DNA from 3 places in the Staphylococcus sp. 231237_7MaSpsaltlick genome. Region 1 is predicted to be linked to each of the others. Evidence: riboswitches for the same ligand, from Rfam matches in the RefSeq annotation. Region 1 holds a riboswitch; each other region holds the start of a gene.

Region 1 (4,671 bases):
AAAATATTGATGTAGGTATACTATCAAATGGTAATGATAATATGTTAATGCCACTCATAGATAATTCAGAACTAGGTGGATATATCGACACACTTATTAGTGTTAATGAAATTAAACAATATAAACCGAGTGCTGCAAGTTATGCACTTGTATTAGAGTATTATCATATGAATAGAGAAGATATATTATTTGTCTCTTCAAACTCATGGGATATTACTGGTGCTAGTAACTTTGGATTTGATACAGCTTGGGTAAATCGAACAAATAAAAAGTTTGATGTAAACGGTCCAACACCATCGATAACGGTAAGTAATGTGAGCGAAATGGTGAAATGGCTAGAGTTAAATCATAAATAAAAAAGCAGTAAAATTCATGTTTAAGTCGACATGAATTTACTGCTTTTTTTATATTTAGCGAAGCTAAATATGCTTATAAAAATAAGGAGAACTTTAAAATTAAAAAAACTATATTCGCTACACAAATAATATATCATGAATAAATGATATTGTGACCTAACAGTTATGTCACATTTAGAATTTTACTATGGAATTTAGGCTTCCAATAATATAAAAAGATTGCAGTTATCTCTACAAAGATTATGAAAATTTTATTTAATTCAAACATACATAAGCATAAAATGGGTATGGTTAAGCAGTAATAAAATTCATGAATAATAAAATAGTTATTAAAATTATTGTTAAAAGATATTAATTAGGAGGGCATCATGGTTATTTCAAAAAGGTTCACAGCAATTGCATTACCTGTATTTTGCATTATTTTAGTACTCGCTTTATTTATTGATTTGCCAGTATCTAAACATTTTATGAATCAAAATTCAATCTTTGGGACAGTATTTCAAGATTTAGGTCTTTTTCCGCCAACTGTTATTTTGATTCTTTCAATGATTATTTTGAATTTTTATGTGTTTTCAAAGTTTGAAAGTAAATTGATTAAATATATCATTTTATTTTTATCTTTTATTTATACTTTGATAAAAACTAATACTTTGGTATCTGAAACATTTAAGTATATCTTTGCAACAATGGACAATATTGAACGACATAAGCCATTAGGTGTGGCTAGTAATGAAGGTGATACCAGCAATGCATTACCAATGGGGCTAAGTTTCTTAATCACATTCATTTTACTTATGTTAATTACATTATTTGTTACAAAATTTTGGTTACAACAAGTGACTCAAACAGAGATAGAAAGATTAGTTCGCGTTGCATTTGTTAGCTTTTTTGTATTATTAGTAGGATTAGAAACGATTGATAGTTTGAAGGAATTATGGGGGCGAGCAAGACCTTATGAAATTGGTCATGACGGCGCACATTTTACAAATTGGCTTACAATCAATGGTAATACTGGTCACAGTTCATTTCCATCTGGTCATACAACAGATGCGGCTTATTTAATGTTTTGGGCATTTTACTTTAAAACACGTGTAGCCCAAAAGCGTATGTTTATTATTGCATTTATGTTTACTATTATCATGTGTGTGAGTCGTTTGCGTATTGGTGCACATTTCTTAGGCGATGTAACTATGGCCTTTACATTAATTACTTTATTGATGATAGCAGCAGATTATATGATTTATAAATGGAATGCAAAACACTTACATTAAAATGGAACAGAACATTAATATAAGTACCTAGGATCCTGTTTGTTAAACAGAATCTTAGGTTTTTATTGTACTAGATTATGTTTATATTAATTTTCAAATTTATTTGTAATTATTTTTTATTAGTGTTAAGTTTAATTTAGAATTTAATAAGAATTGCTAGGGGTGCTTGTTAGCTGAAAGAGACATTAGTCTCAACCCTTTGAACCTGATCTGGTTAGTACCAGCGTAGGGAAGCAGAAAAGTACAGTATAAATGGAAAGTCTATAGAGTAGACTTTTATTTACTGTCGCTTCACTAAATATGTGATTTTCGACCAGGTCTCCTAGCAATAATAAAATGCTAAGGAGTTTTTTTATGAAACAAGAAAAAATAGAATTAAAAAAGCAATTTCCATCAAGTCAAAGGATTTGGGTGAGTGGAGAAGATCCAGATATTCAAGTTCCATTTAGAGAGATACAACTTTCCCCAACAGTAACAGAAGAAGGAACAACGGTTAACAAACCGGTGTTAGTCTATGACACTGCAGGACCATATCATGATACTAGTTATACAGTTGACGTGCAAAAAGGTATACCCAAATTAAGAACACCATGGATAGAAGATAGAAATGATACATTGGAATATGAAGGTAGGAAAATTGTCTCACTGGATAACGGATTTAAGTCTAATAATCATAAAAAATTTGTCGAGACACCATTTAAATATCAACCGAAAAAGGCAAAAACAGGACAAAATGTTACACAAATGCATTATGCGAAACAAGGTATTATCACGAAGGAAATGAAATTTGTAGCTAAGCGAGAAGATGTCTCACCTGAATATGTGCGTTCAGAAATTGCACGAGGACGTGCGATTATTCCTAATAATGTCAATCACCCTGAATCAGAACCAATGATTATAGGTAAAAACTTTCAAGTGAAAATAAATGCTAATATTGGTAATTCGGCAGTCAGTTCTTCTATAGAAGCTGAAATAGAAAAGTTGGTTTGGGGCATTCATTGGGGGGCTGATACGATTATGGATTTATCTACTGGTAAAAATATCCATGCTACGAGAGAATATCTATTGAGAAATTCCCCGGTTCCTGTTGGCACTGTGCCTATCTATCAAGCATTAGAAAAGGTAGATGGTTCTGCTAAGGACTTAACTTGGGAAATTTATCGCGATACTTTAATTGAACAAGCAGAACAAGGCGTTGACTACTTCACGATACACGCAGGCGTATTATTACGTTATGTCCCGACAACAGTGGATAGATTAACTGGTATTGTTTCAAGAGGTGGATCTATCATGGCACAATGGTGTTTAGCGCATCATGAAGAAAGCTTTTTATATACACATTTTGAAGAAATTTGTGAAATAATGAGCCGTTATGATATTGCAATTTCTCTTGGAGATGGATTAAGACCCGGATCAATATATGATGCAAATGATGAGAGCCAAATTCTGGAATTAAAGACATTAGGGGAATTAACTGCAATAGCTTGGGAATATGACGTACAAGTGATGATTGAAGGGCCAGGACATGTTCCGATGCATAAAATAAAGGAAAATCAAGACTTAGCTGATTTCCATTGTCAAGAAGCGCCTTTTTACACATTAGGTCCATTAACAACAGATATTGCACCAGCCTATGACCATATTACGTCTGCAATCGGGGCAGCCCAAATTGCTAGTTATGGTACAGCAATGCTTTGTTATGTTACTCCAAAAGAGCATCTGGGATTACCTAATAAAGACGATGTGAGAGAAGGTGTTGTCACGTATAAGATTGCAGCACATGCAGCTGACTTGGCAAAAGGTGTCAAAGGAGCACAACAAAGAGATGATGAAATTAGTAGAGCACGATTTGAATTTAGATGGTACGATCAATTTAATCTGTCGCTAGATCCTGATAAGGCACGTTCATATCATGATGAAACACTACCTGCTGAAGCAGCAAAGGTTGCCCATTTCTGCAGTATGTGTGGGCCTAAATTCTGTTCGATGCGTATCTCTCACGATTTAAGAAAGCACAATGATTTAAAAGAAGAAGGATTGAAACAAAAGTCTGAAGAATTTGTTTCAAAAGGTAGTAGGATTTACCGTTAGAGATAGAGTTTTGGGCGAAAATTCTCATTCTTAAAATAAGAGAACTATGCTATGAAGTGATGCTCCCTTTAAAGTAGTTACTGAAAAACGTAAACTTTGAAGGGAGCTTTTTATGACCAAAAGTAAATGAGTTTTACTAAATATAAACCACAGCGCATTATAAATTATATAATAATAGCGGTATAAAATATTGAGAAGTATTAGGTCGAGACTCCTGAGGAAACAGTGTCAGTTGAAGGCCGAGGCTGAGACGGCATCCTAGGAAAGTGAGCTGACAATATAAATATTGTAAAGTAAATCTGCTAGCTAAAAGTCTGAATGTATATAGCACAAATTAATGTTTCGTACTTTGAGAAGGGTTTAAATCTAATTGATAGAATACTAAATCTAACCATTTATCAAATTTATAACCTACATTTTGAATGGTTCCAGAATGTTTGAATTTAAATTTTTTATGCAAGTAAATACTATAATCATTCGTAGCGTCAATGCCTGCAACAAGTGTTCTATAGCCATTATTACGAGCAGTTTGGATGATTTCAGCCAGCAATTGTGATGCAATCCCTTTTCCTCTATGATGTTTATTTACATAAATAGAGTGTTCAATAGAATATTGATAAGCGGGCCAATCTCTAAATGTACCATAAGTAGCGAAGGCTATCGCTTCACCTCTTTCATCGTAAACAAGTACAGGCTCTTGTTTATTTAGTTTATTTTCAAACCAAGTTTCACGTGATGCCAAAGTTTGAGGTTTATAAGTATAAACAGCGGTAGTATTCAAGATCGCATCGTTGTATATTTCTAGTATATTCGGTAAATCTGATTGCTTAGCATGACGTATCATAGCGCATCCCACCTTATATTAAAGTAAATTAGAAATCACTATCACAGTTATAAAAGTATGGCATTCATAATTAATATGAAACACTTAGTTAAACCAAGATATTTACAAT
Region 2 (4,671 bases), 310 kb from region 1:
ATACTGTATAACCTTTTTCCAATAATATTTTACAAGCTTCATAAGTCTCAATTGGATCAGGTAACAGTGTTTCATCATCTCCAATCACCTCAACTTTAATCATGTCACATACACCAGCATGATTCGCAATTTCAGCAATACGTACCGCTTCTTGTGCAGTTTTTGCTCCTGCAGTATTAGGGAAGGTCACAAAATTTGATAAATCTACTTGAGCAAGTGGGTTAGGTAAATCTTTGTCATAAAGGTTCATTCGACGTACTGCAAATGTTAACACCTCAGTTTCTGACGCTTGTATCGCTTGTTGTTGTATATCCTCATTCTCAAATTTGCCAGTACCTAATAATAGTCTCGAATTTAATTTGAATTTACCAATTTCAATCATCCTATCCGCCTCCTACAAACTCTAATAATTCTAAACAATCTTGATCTCTTACCACTTGAACAGGAAACTGTTGTCGTTGAATCAATTCTTCATTGTGTTCAACGATGATTCGATTTTCATCTAATCCCATTTCTTGAATCAATTCTTGAATATTTAACTCTTTGCTAAATTTAAAGCTGTCACCGTTAATAATGCATTGCATTGTCAACACTCCTCTCAATTCTAAAATCTTGTAAATCTTCTGGACGTTGCCCAGTTAATAACCATTCACACATCAAAGCACCAATATATGGCGATAATAAGATTCCATTGCGATAATGCCCTGTGATAACAAACAAATCTTGCGCCACCTCATCCATAACTGGACGTTCTTCTTTACTATAAGGTCGTATTCCGGACCATTCATGTAGCATCTGACTATCTTTTAATTGAGGTACAATCGTCGATGCTTGATGTAAGAGCCAATCTCTTCCTACCGACGACACTCCGACAGAGTAATCATCAAAGTAACTTGTAGCACCAATCATGTAACGGTGTTGTAACTTTGGAATGATATAGCAACCATTCGTCATAAATAACGTTGTATTCAAATTCAATGTTGGGTGTTCTACGAGTAACGCTTCACCTTTGACACCTGTAACATTATGCGATTGTAAGTGGGGTGACACTAACCTACCACTCCATGCACCACCAGCGACGATAACCTTTTTCCCATAAAACGAACCATTCTGTGTCTTCACTTTGTAACCTTGTTTAAGTGATTCAATATGATGCACTTCCGTATGATAACAACGTTCCACGTTCCGTCTTTTTATAGACTCAAGCAGTGCTTTCGTATATCGATTAGCATTGACTTGATGATCGTCCGGTATATACATCGCTTGTTTGCCATTGTTCATAACCTTATCGTTGGTCAATTCACTTAATCTTGAATCCGTTAGTAACTCAATCTGGTCGTTATATTGCTTTAAAAATTGATACTGCACTTGAATGTCATGCGCATCAGCTTTCGAGGCGTTTATTTTAATTAAGCCACTGTTTAAATATTCAATATCTAAAGCGACTTCATCCAATAATTCACTTGCTAGTGTTGGAAACATTTGTTGTGATTTACGGGCGATATGATAGAGCGCTGATTCTTGGGTGAATTCATTTTGTGCACCTAACATCCCACCAGCCTTATACGAGGCATGCATGCCAGGTATATCTCGATCAATTATAGCTACATGGACCGAATGTTCACTCAATGCTCTCGCTACCGACATGCCCATAACACCCGAACCAATAATGATGACATCATACATATGCATGCCACACCTCCTTCAATTGATCTAAATGTGCAACATTATCTTTTTCAAAAAGTGAGATGCCCGCAATACCATCAAAGCCATTTGGCAACTGAGCAATTGTTCGATGATTGATGCCACCTAACGCGACCACTGGAATATCATATTGTAATGCCGCATTAATTTCGTCAGTTGTCCGTGGTGTTATGCCTGGCTTGGATTTCGTTTCAAAAATATGACTAAACAAGACAAAATCTAAACCACGTTGCGCTGCCTCAGCAACCATCCTACTATGATGCGTTGACTTGCTCACCTGAATATGTGGAAAGCGCTGCTTAAAAAATAAATCTTGATTATTATGTTCTTTAAAATGAATCGCGGTTAAAGCACAACGATTTAAAACATCTATATTTTCATGAATAATTACTTTTTCTTTAGGAAATTGGTACTGTAGCAACATATTAATCCAATCAACCAATTCGTCTGATGACATTGGAGTTCTAACAATCAAATAATCAATATGTGCTTCAATAGCTAAATAATGCATTATATCCTTTCTTGCTAAATATTTATCTGCTGTTATCGCTACAAACATGCCTTTCACCTCTAATAAATAAAAAAACGTTATTTTTCTGTGTAGAAAAATAACGTTGAATGAACGAATACTAATTGTTTATAACGCCACTTTCCTACGCCAGTACAAACTGGATCAGGTTCAAGGAATCCCTATGTCACTACATCGGTCTCAGCCTTTAATAAAGGCACTTCCAGTGGTTTCTATGAAATTTTAAACTTGCATACGTCACATGTAAATGACATATATAATTAATTTAAACTTAACTCATTATGTATTTATTTTCAAGTTCAACTTAATTCACTTGATAAATTATAAGTTAACTCTATGCTATAGTTTTCAAATTTAATTTTCAAGCAACAAATTTTTATTTTTTTGATAATGACAACAAACTTGAAGTCAATTCACGCGTTTGTGTATATATTTTTTTATACACCTCAAAGTATTGTTGATATTGTTCGTGGTTGTTCTGATTCGGATAGAATACTTGCTCAAAACAGATAAATGACTCCATGATAGCATCTAAATTGTTATACCAATTTAGGCCTTTAATAGCGAGTATGGCCGCCCCCATACATGGCCCTTCCTCATATTTCAATCGCTTTACCTCAGCATTAAACATATCTGCTTGCAGTTGTAACCAAAAATCATTTTTAGCGCCTCCACCAATGGCCACCACCTCTGATATTGCCTTACCCTTTGCTCTTAATAGACAAATGGACTCATACAAGGAATAGGTGATACCCTCTATTACTGCACGTGCCATATCCCCCCTAGTGTGCAATGCACTTAGCCCGATAAAGCTACCACGTATACTCGAATCTCCATGAGGTGTCCGCTCACCTGATAAATAAGGCGTAAATAACAAACCATTACTCCCTATATCCGCTGCGCTTGCCTCTTGAAAAATTTGCTCATATGATACATCAGACAAGATATTACTACGCAACCAATTGAGACTATCACCCGCAGCAAGCGTGACACCCATCACATAGGATTGATTAGGGATAACATGTTTGAAAAAGTGCAAATTATGTCGATAATGGGTCTTTGCATTACTATCACAACTTAATACAACACCAGAAGTCCCAATACTACATAGCGTTTGTTCGTCTTTGATAACACCTGCCCCTAAGGCACCACAAGCATTATCTCCTCCACCAGCAAAGACAGCTACATCCTCTTTCAATCCTAATTTCCGAGCTAATTCTGGAGTTACATAGCCAACAAAATCCTCTGATGCCACCAGGTTCGGAAGTATGTGATCTACAGTAAAGTGCGCGGCCAATTCTTTCGACCACGTTTCTAGCACAGGATCTAAGAGCAAAGTGCTCGATGCATCCGAATACTCCATATGAAGATTGCCCGTCAATTTATATCTAACATAATCTTTGGGTAATAAAAATTTAGCAATTTGCGCCCAGTTTTCAGGTTCATTTGCTTTAATCCATAATAATTTCGTTAACGTAAACCCTTCTAAAACAGGATTTTCTAACACATAGTCCCCCAATTCCTGCCTTATTTCTACGCATTGTTCAGTCGTTCTAGTATCGTTCCATAAGATTGCATTACGAATAGGTTGATTGTGTTGATCAAGTATTACAAGACTGTGCATTTGACCAGATAATGATATGCCATGTACCTTAACATTCGCCATTTCCGGATCTTGTAGTATTTTTTTAATACACTGAATCGTCGCACATACCCAATCATCAGGTCGTTGTTCATTATATCCAGCTTGAGGTTGAATCATTTTTAAATGTTCGCTCACAGTTTGTATGACCTTTCCTTGCCTACTTACAGCTATAGCCTTTACAGAACCAGTGCCTATATCAATTCCTAATACTGCATCAATCACGCGCATCGTCCCTTTTCAAAGTGTTTTTTTGATAAAAAATAGCATGTTATACGTTTTAATTTTTTATACGACATATTTATAACACGTTTAAATAAAAAATCAAATTCAACTAAAATTACTAGAGAAAAAAATTTAAAAGTGCTAGCATTAATAAATATTTAACTTTAGGAGGAAATACATGTTTATTACAGAAGTCGCATTTTCTACAAATAAAGAAAATGAAGATAGATTATACAATAAAGCCAAAAAGAATTTAGCTGAATTAAACGACAACGTTAAAGGGCTCATTGATGCTGAAGTGTGGACGAAATCAAAGGCTGATGAAGTTGAATATGTCATTGTTAGTAAGTGGCAAGAGAAAAAAGATTTCCAAACTTGGGTAGCAAGGCCTGAACACGTCGAAGAACATAAAGAAATGAATAAAAAAATTAAAAGCGGCGAAAGTGAACCAAGTCCATTCAAAAAAGTATTAAAACAATATTCTGTCGTAGAATTTTAAATTTATAGCATTTTAATATAATATCTAAAGTTGTACTTAAACATATGCTTTAGATATAAAGAAATGGAGCAG
Region 3 (4,671 bases), on a different contig from region 1:
TCTCAAGGTTTAGGTGTATTACACACCAGCCTTGAGGTTTTTTATTTTTCTAATTTTTCATCTTTTAGACGTGGCTTCGATTGCATCATTCGATTAAATGATTTCTTCAATTCTTCACCGGTTAATCCTTCATCAATTAACTGCTCTAATAAGCTTTCGGCATAAACTTGTCTAAGTGTATAAATATGACATTCAAAAACGACAGAAATGGAATGTTCTAGCCTACTGATATTTTTAATAGTTGCATCAAAGAGCGCTGGATCATTTGCAGGACGAGTAATAACAACACGTATATCTAATAACGTTTCATCTTCCATATAAGCTTTCATTGTCTCATAATGAAAATCGGATATAACAATTTCTAATAACCAGCCAGTGCCGCTATTTTCTTTATTAATTATAACGCCATCTTCTAATTCGTATTCAGTAACGCCACCACTTTCTGATACGATTTGAAATCGAACAGCTTTAAATGATTTCATCGTTCTCACATCCATTTAATAAATTTAAATTCTACAATTATTTCATTTATACAATCATTATAACGTAATTTTAAATAGTAGAGGTGAATTTTGTAGAATTTAGTGTGAATTCACTTTTAAATTCTAGCATTAATGCATTTTGACCTGTAATTTGAAAATGATTAGTATAAAGTTATAAAGGAGGTGACATATGATTAACAACATTGTCATAGTAGGGAGATTAACCAAAGACCCTAAAATTTACGAAAAGGAGGGGAGTAAGTTAGCTACAATGTGTGTAGCAATAACAAGAAATTATAGAGATCAAGAACAAAACACCATCTGTGATTATTTATATTGTAAGGCTGTTGGTAAAATAGCTAATAATATCGAACTATATTTAAATAAAGGATCACTAGTGGGAATCACTGGTCGAATGCAATCAAGAAAATATGAAAAAGAAGGGCAGATGCATTTTGTATCAGAACTTTTTATTGAAACTATTAAATTTATGTCTCCAAGAAACAAAGATGAAGTTAATGAATTACGTGAAATATTCCCTATAGAGCAAGTTCATAATTCAAATAAAGAAATAACTTTACGAGATAATGATATATACGAAATTGTATAATACTCCCAATTTAAACCTACCTCAAAATTAACCCACCCAAATCTATATACATTAAATCCTACTATCAATTATACTTCTTCAGGCTATCCCTCTTAATGTAAGCGTCATAGAGGGGTAGCTTTTTAAATTTAAAAAGCTTTGAGAGAAGATGGAAAATTGTATAAAACATCTTGATTACACAGAATAATCAGATAAATTACAATATTATTACATATAGTATAACGAGGGTATATTCCAAAAAACTTTCACAGTAGTATTTAAACAGAAAAAAATTAATTTCAAAATATATTTATATGTAATTTAATCGTAAAGAAACTATAGATTTTTTCACTTCACTGTAACCTACAATGGTTTTATGAATGTTATAGTTGTACTTGCAAATTAATCATAAATAACTTATTTACCTTATAGGAGGACTTTTTTACAATGAAAAAAACAGTAATCGCATCAACTTTAGCAGTCGGACTTGGAGTAACAGGCTTTGCAGCAGGAAATTCTGCTGACGCTTCTGAACAAGGTGTCGACAAAGCTCAATTAGCGCAACAAGCACTAACTAATCCAGAATCATTAAATGAAGCACCAGTTCAAGAAGGTGCGTATGATATTAATTTCACATACAATAACAAAGACTTTAACTTTACTTCAGACGGTGAAAACTTCAGCTGGAACTACGGTGATGCTTCAGGTGAAGGGTCAAATACGTCAGTAGAGCAAACTACAAATAATAATGTACAAGAAGAGCAAGCTCAACCAACTCAAGCTGGATCAGAACAACCAGCACAAGAAGCTGCACCTCAACAAGAAACTACACAACAACCACAACAAGAAGCAACTTCACAATCTTCTGCTAGTTCAAACGAATCAAGCTCAAGTGAAGCTTCAGAAGGTTCATCAGGCGTGAATGCACACTTACAACAAATCGCACAACGTGAATCAGGTGGCGATATTCATGCTACAAACCCATCATCAGGTGCTTCAGGTAAATTCCAATTCTTACAAAGCACATGGGATTCAGTAGCACCATCTGAATATCAAGGTCAACCAGCTGCTAATGCACCAGAAGCAGTACAAGACGCTGCAGCTCAAAAATTATATGATGAAGTTGGCGCTTCACAATGGGTTACTGCATAATATAACAGTAATGAAATGAATTTTAATTTTTAGAAGTCCATGACATAAATAAATGTCGTGGGCTTTTTTATCGTTTAGATTATAAGCTGTTGTATTTTATAAAGTTAAAAATAATTGGATTTCCTGTAAGAAATGGATTAATTCAACGAGATTATTTTAGCGAAATAGACTTCAATGTTCACGGCTATATATAAACCATTTTATTGCAATAGCTAGCGTACTTTGATATGTTTTAAATAAATACAATATATAAAATCTACTAGGGGAGCCTTTAGGCTGAGATGATTTAAGTCAGACCCTTACAACCTGATTTGGTTAATACCAACGTAGGAAAGTAGTTTAATTATAGTTAAATTGCTATACCTTTCTATTAATTAACTACATTCCTAGTTGGAATGTAGTTTTTATTTATAGGAGGAAATCATTTGTTATTTTCAGAAGCGTTAAAAAAAGAGTCTCAACATATCATAGATGATATTTATAATGATCCATTTATTCAAGGGATGTTGCAAGGAGATTTACCCATTGATGCAACGAAATTTTACTTGCGTGCTGACGCATCATATCTAAAAGAATTTGCAAATATATATGCATTGCTTATTCCAAAAGTGAATAAACTAGAAGACGTGAAATTTTTAGTGGAACAAATTCAGTTTATTGTTGAAGGTGAAGTAGAAGCACATGAAATATTAGCTGAATATGTTGGAGAAAATTATGATAATATTGTAAGCGAAAAGGTATGGCCACCAAGTGGTGATCATTACATTAAACACATGTATTTTAATGCGTATGCAAAAGAAAATGCCGCATATACAATTGCTGCTATGGCACCTTGTCCATACGTCTATCAAGCGATTGCTCAACGTGCTTTACAGGATAAGCAATTAAATAGAAATTCAATATTAGCAAAATGGTTCGACTTTTATAGTACTGAAATGGATGAACTAGTCGATGTATTTGACAAATTCTTGAATAAACTAACTGAAGCATGTACTGTGGATGAAAAGCATGAAATAAAAATGTGCTTTTTACAGAGTACGATTCATGAACGTAATTTCTTTAATATGTCATATATAGAAGAAGACTGGTTATATGGAGGGGAATAAAATGAAAAAACCAAAAATCGCTTTAACTATCGCAGGTACTGACCCAACTGGCGGTGCGGGCGTTATGGCAGATTTAAAATCTTTTCATGCTTGCGGTGTGTACGGTATGGCCACTGTAACAAGTATTGTAGCCCAAAACACGAAAGGCGTTCAACATATCCATAACTTAGAAACACAATGGTTATCTGAACAACTTAGTAGTGTTTTTGATGATGAGTTACCACATGCAATTAAAACAGGGATGATTGCATCTAAAGATATGATGAAAGTCATCCAAGGGTATTTAGAAAAGTATCCTAATATACCATATGTTATAGATCCAGTTATGCTAGCAAAAAGTGGAGATTCATTGATGGATGACGATGCTAAAAAGGATTTGCAAAATATTTTATTACCTTTTGCTACAGTGGCAACACCTAATTTACCTGAAGCAGAAGAAATCACTGGATTGACCATAGAAGATGAAGCATCTATTTATAAAGCAGGTGAAATTTTTATAAATGAGATTGGTAGTAAAGGTGTTGTGATTAAAGGTGGACATGCTGAAGATTTAGATGTAGCTAAAGACTACTTATTTACCAAAGATAATGTTTATACTTTTGAGGATCCACGTTATGAAACGAAACATACACATGGTACAGGTTGTACATTTTCAGCAGTAATCACTGCCGAACTTGCGAAAGGTAAATCAATTTATGAAGCCGTGAAAAAAGCCAAAGCCTTTATTTCATTAAGTATCAAGTATACACCTGAAATCGGTCAGGGTAGAGGACCAGTAAACCATTTCGCATATATGAAGAAAGTAGGTTTAGATGATGAATAGCTTGAATTTATTAAGAGAAAACAATCCGTTAGTTATTTGTTATACGAATGATGTAGTGAAGAATTTTACAGCCAATGGCTTATTAAGCATAGGCGCAAGTCCAGCTATGAGTGAAGCACCAGAAGAAGCAGTTGATATGCTGACTTATGCGAATGCATTATTAATCAATATTGGTACACTGACGAAAGCTAGAGAAGCTGACATTTTAAAGATTGCTAAAACTGCAAACCAAATAGGGACACCCATTGTTTTTGACCCTGTAGCGGTAGGCGCGTCTCAATATAGAAAAGATTTTTGTGCGACTTTCTTAAAAGAAATTGATGTTGCCGTAATCAAAGGTAATGCGTCAGAAATTTTAGCGTTGATGGATACAGATACGAAAATGAAAGGAACAGATAGTGACCAAGACTTGGATGCGATTACTATTGCTAAAAATGCATATAATCTATTTAATACAGCGATAGCCATAACAGGTGAAGTGGATGTTGTAGTCCAAGACAATCAAATTTATAAATTATC

The links. A riboswitch is a leader RNA that binds a small molecule or an ion and turns the genes downstream of it on or off. The one in region 1 is predicted to bind thiamine pyrophosphate.
Region 2: another riboswitch for thiamine pyrophosphate. It lies ahead of ACF91D_RS09235 (thiamine phosphate synthase); the one in region 1 lies ahead of thiC (phosphomethylpyrimidine synthase ThiC).
Region 3: another riboswitch for thiamine pyrophosphate. It lies ahead of tenA (thiaminase II); the one in region 1 lies ahead of thiC (phosphomethylpyrimidine synthase ThiC).

What each region holds. Positions count from the first base shown of each region.
Region 1 covers NZ_JBICNX010000004.1:456,134-460,804, forward strand. Annotated here, with positions in the region: gene ACF91D_RS10500 (haloacid dehalogenase type II) at 1-356, shown strand, start outside; gene ACF91D_RS10505 (phosphatase PAP2 family protein) at 725-1,627, shown strand; TPP riboswitch at 1,776-1,876, shown strand; gene thiC (phosphomethylpyrimidine synthase ThiC) at 1,982-3,718, shown strand; gene ACF91D_RS10515 (GNAT family N-acetyltransferase) at 4,053-4,562, opposite strand.
Region 2 covers NZ_JBICNX010000004.1:146,462-151,132, reverse strand. Annotated here, with positions in the region: gene ACF91D_RS09250 (thiazole synthase) at 1-382, opposite strand, end outside; gene thiS (sulfur carrier protein ThiS) at 384-584, opposite strand; gene ACF91D_RS09240 (NAD(P)/FAD-dependent oxidoreductase) at 568-1,686, opposite strand; gene ACF91D_RS09235 (thiamine phosphate synthase) at 1,679-2,263, opposite strand; TPP riboswitch at 2,338-2,447, opposite strand; gene xylB (xylulokinase) at 2,610-4,100, opposite strand; gene ACF91D_RS09225 (antibiotic biosynthesis monooxygenase family protein) at 4,279-4,599, shown strand.
Region 3 covers NZ_JBICNX010000016.1:22,981-27,651, reverse strand. Annotated here, with positions in the region: gene ACF91D_RS22295 (YwpF-like family protein) at 42-482, opposite strand; gene ACF91D_RS22290 (single-stranded DNA-binding protein) at 673-1,092, shown strand; gene ACF91D_RS22285 (transglycosylase family protein) at 1,519-2,223, shown strand; TPP riboswitch at 2,475-2,573, shown strand; gene tenA (thiaminase II) at 2,649-3,329, shown strand; gene thiD (bifunctional hydroxymethylpyrimidine kinase/phosphomethylpyrimidine kinase) at 3,331-4,152, shown strand; gene thiM (hydroxyethylthiazole kinase) at 4,145-4,671, shown strand, end outside.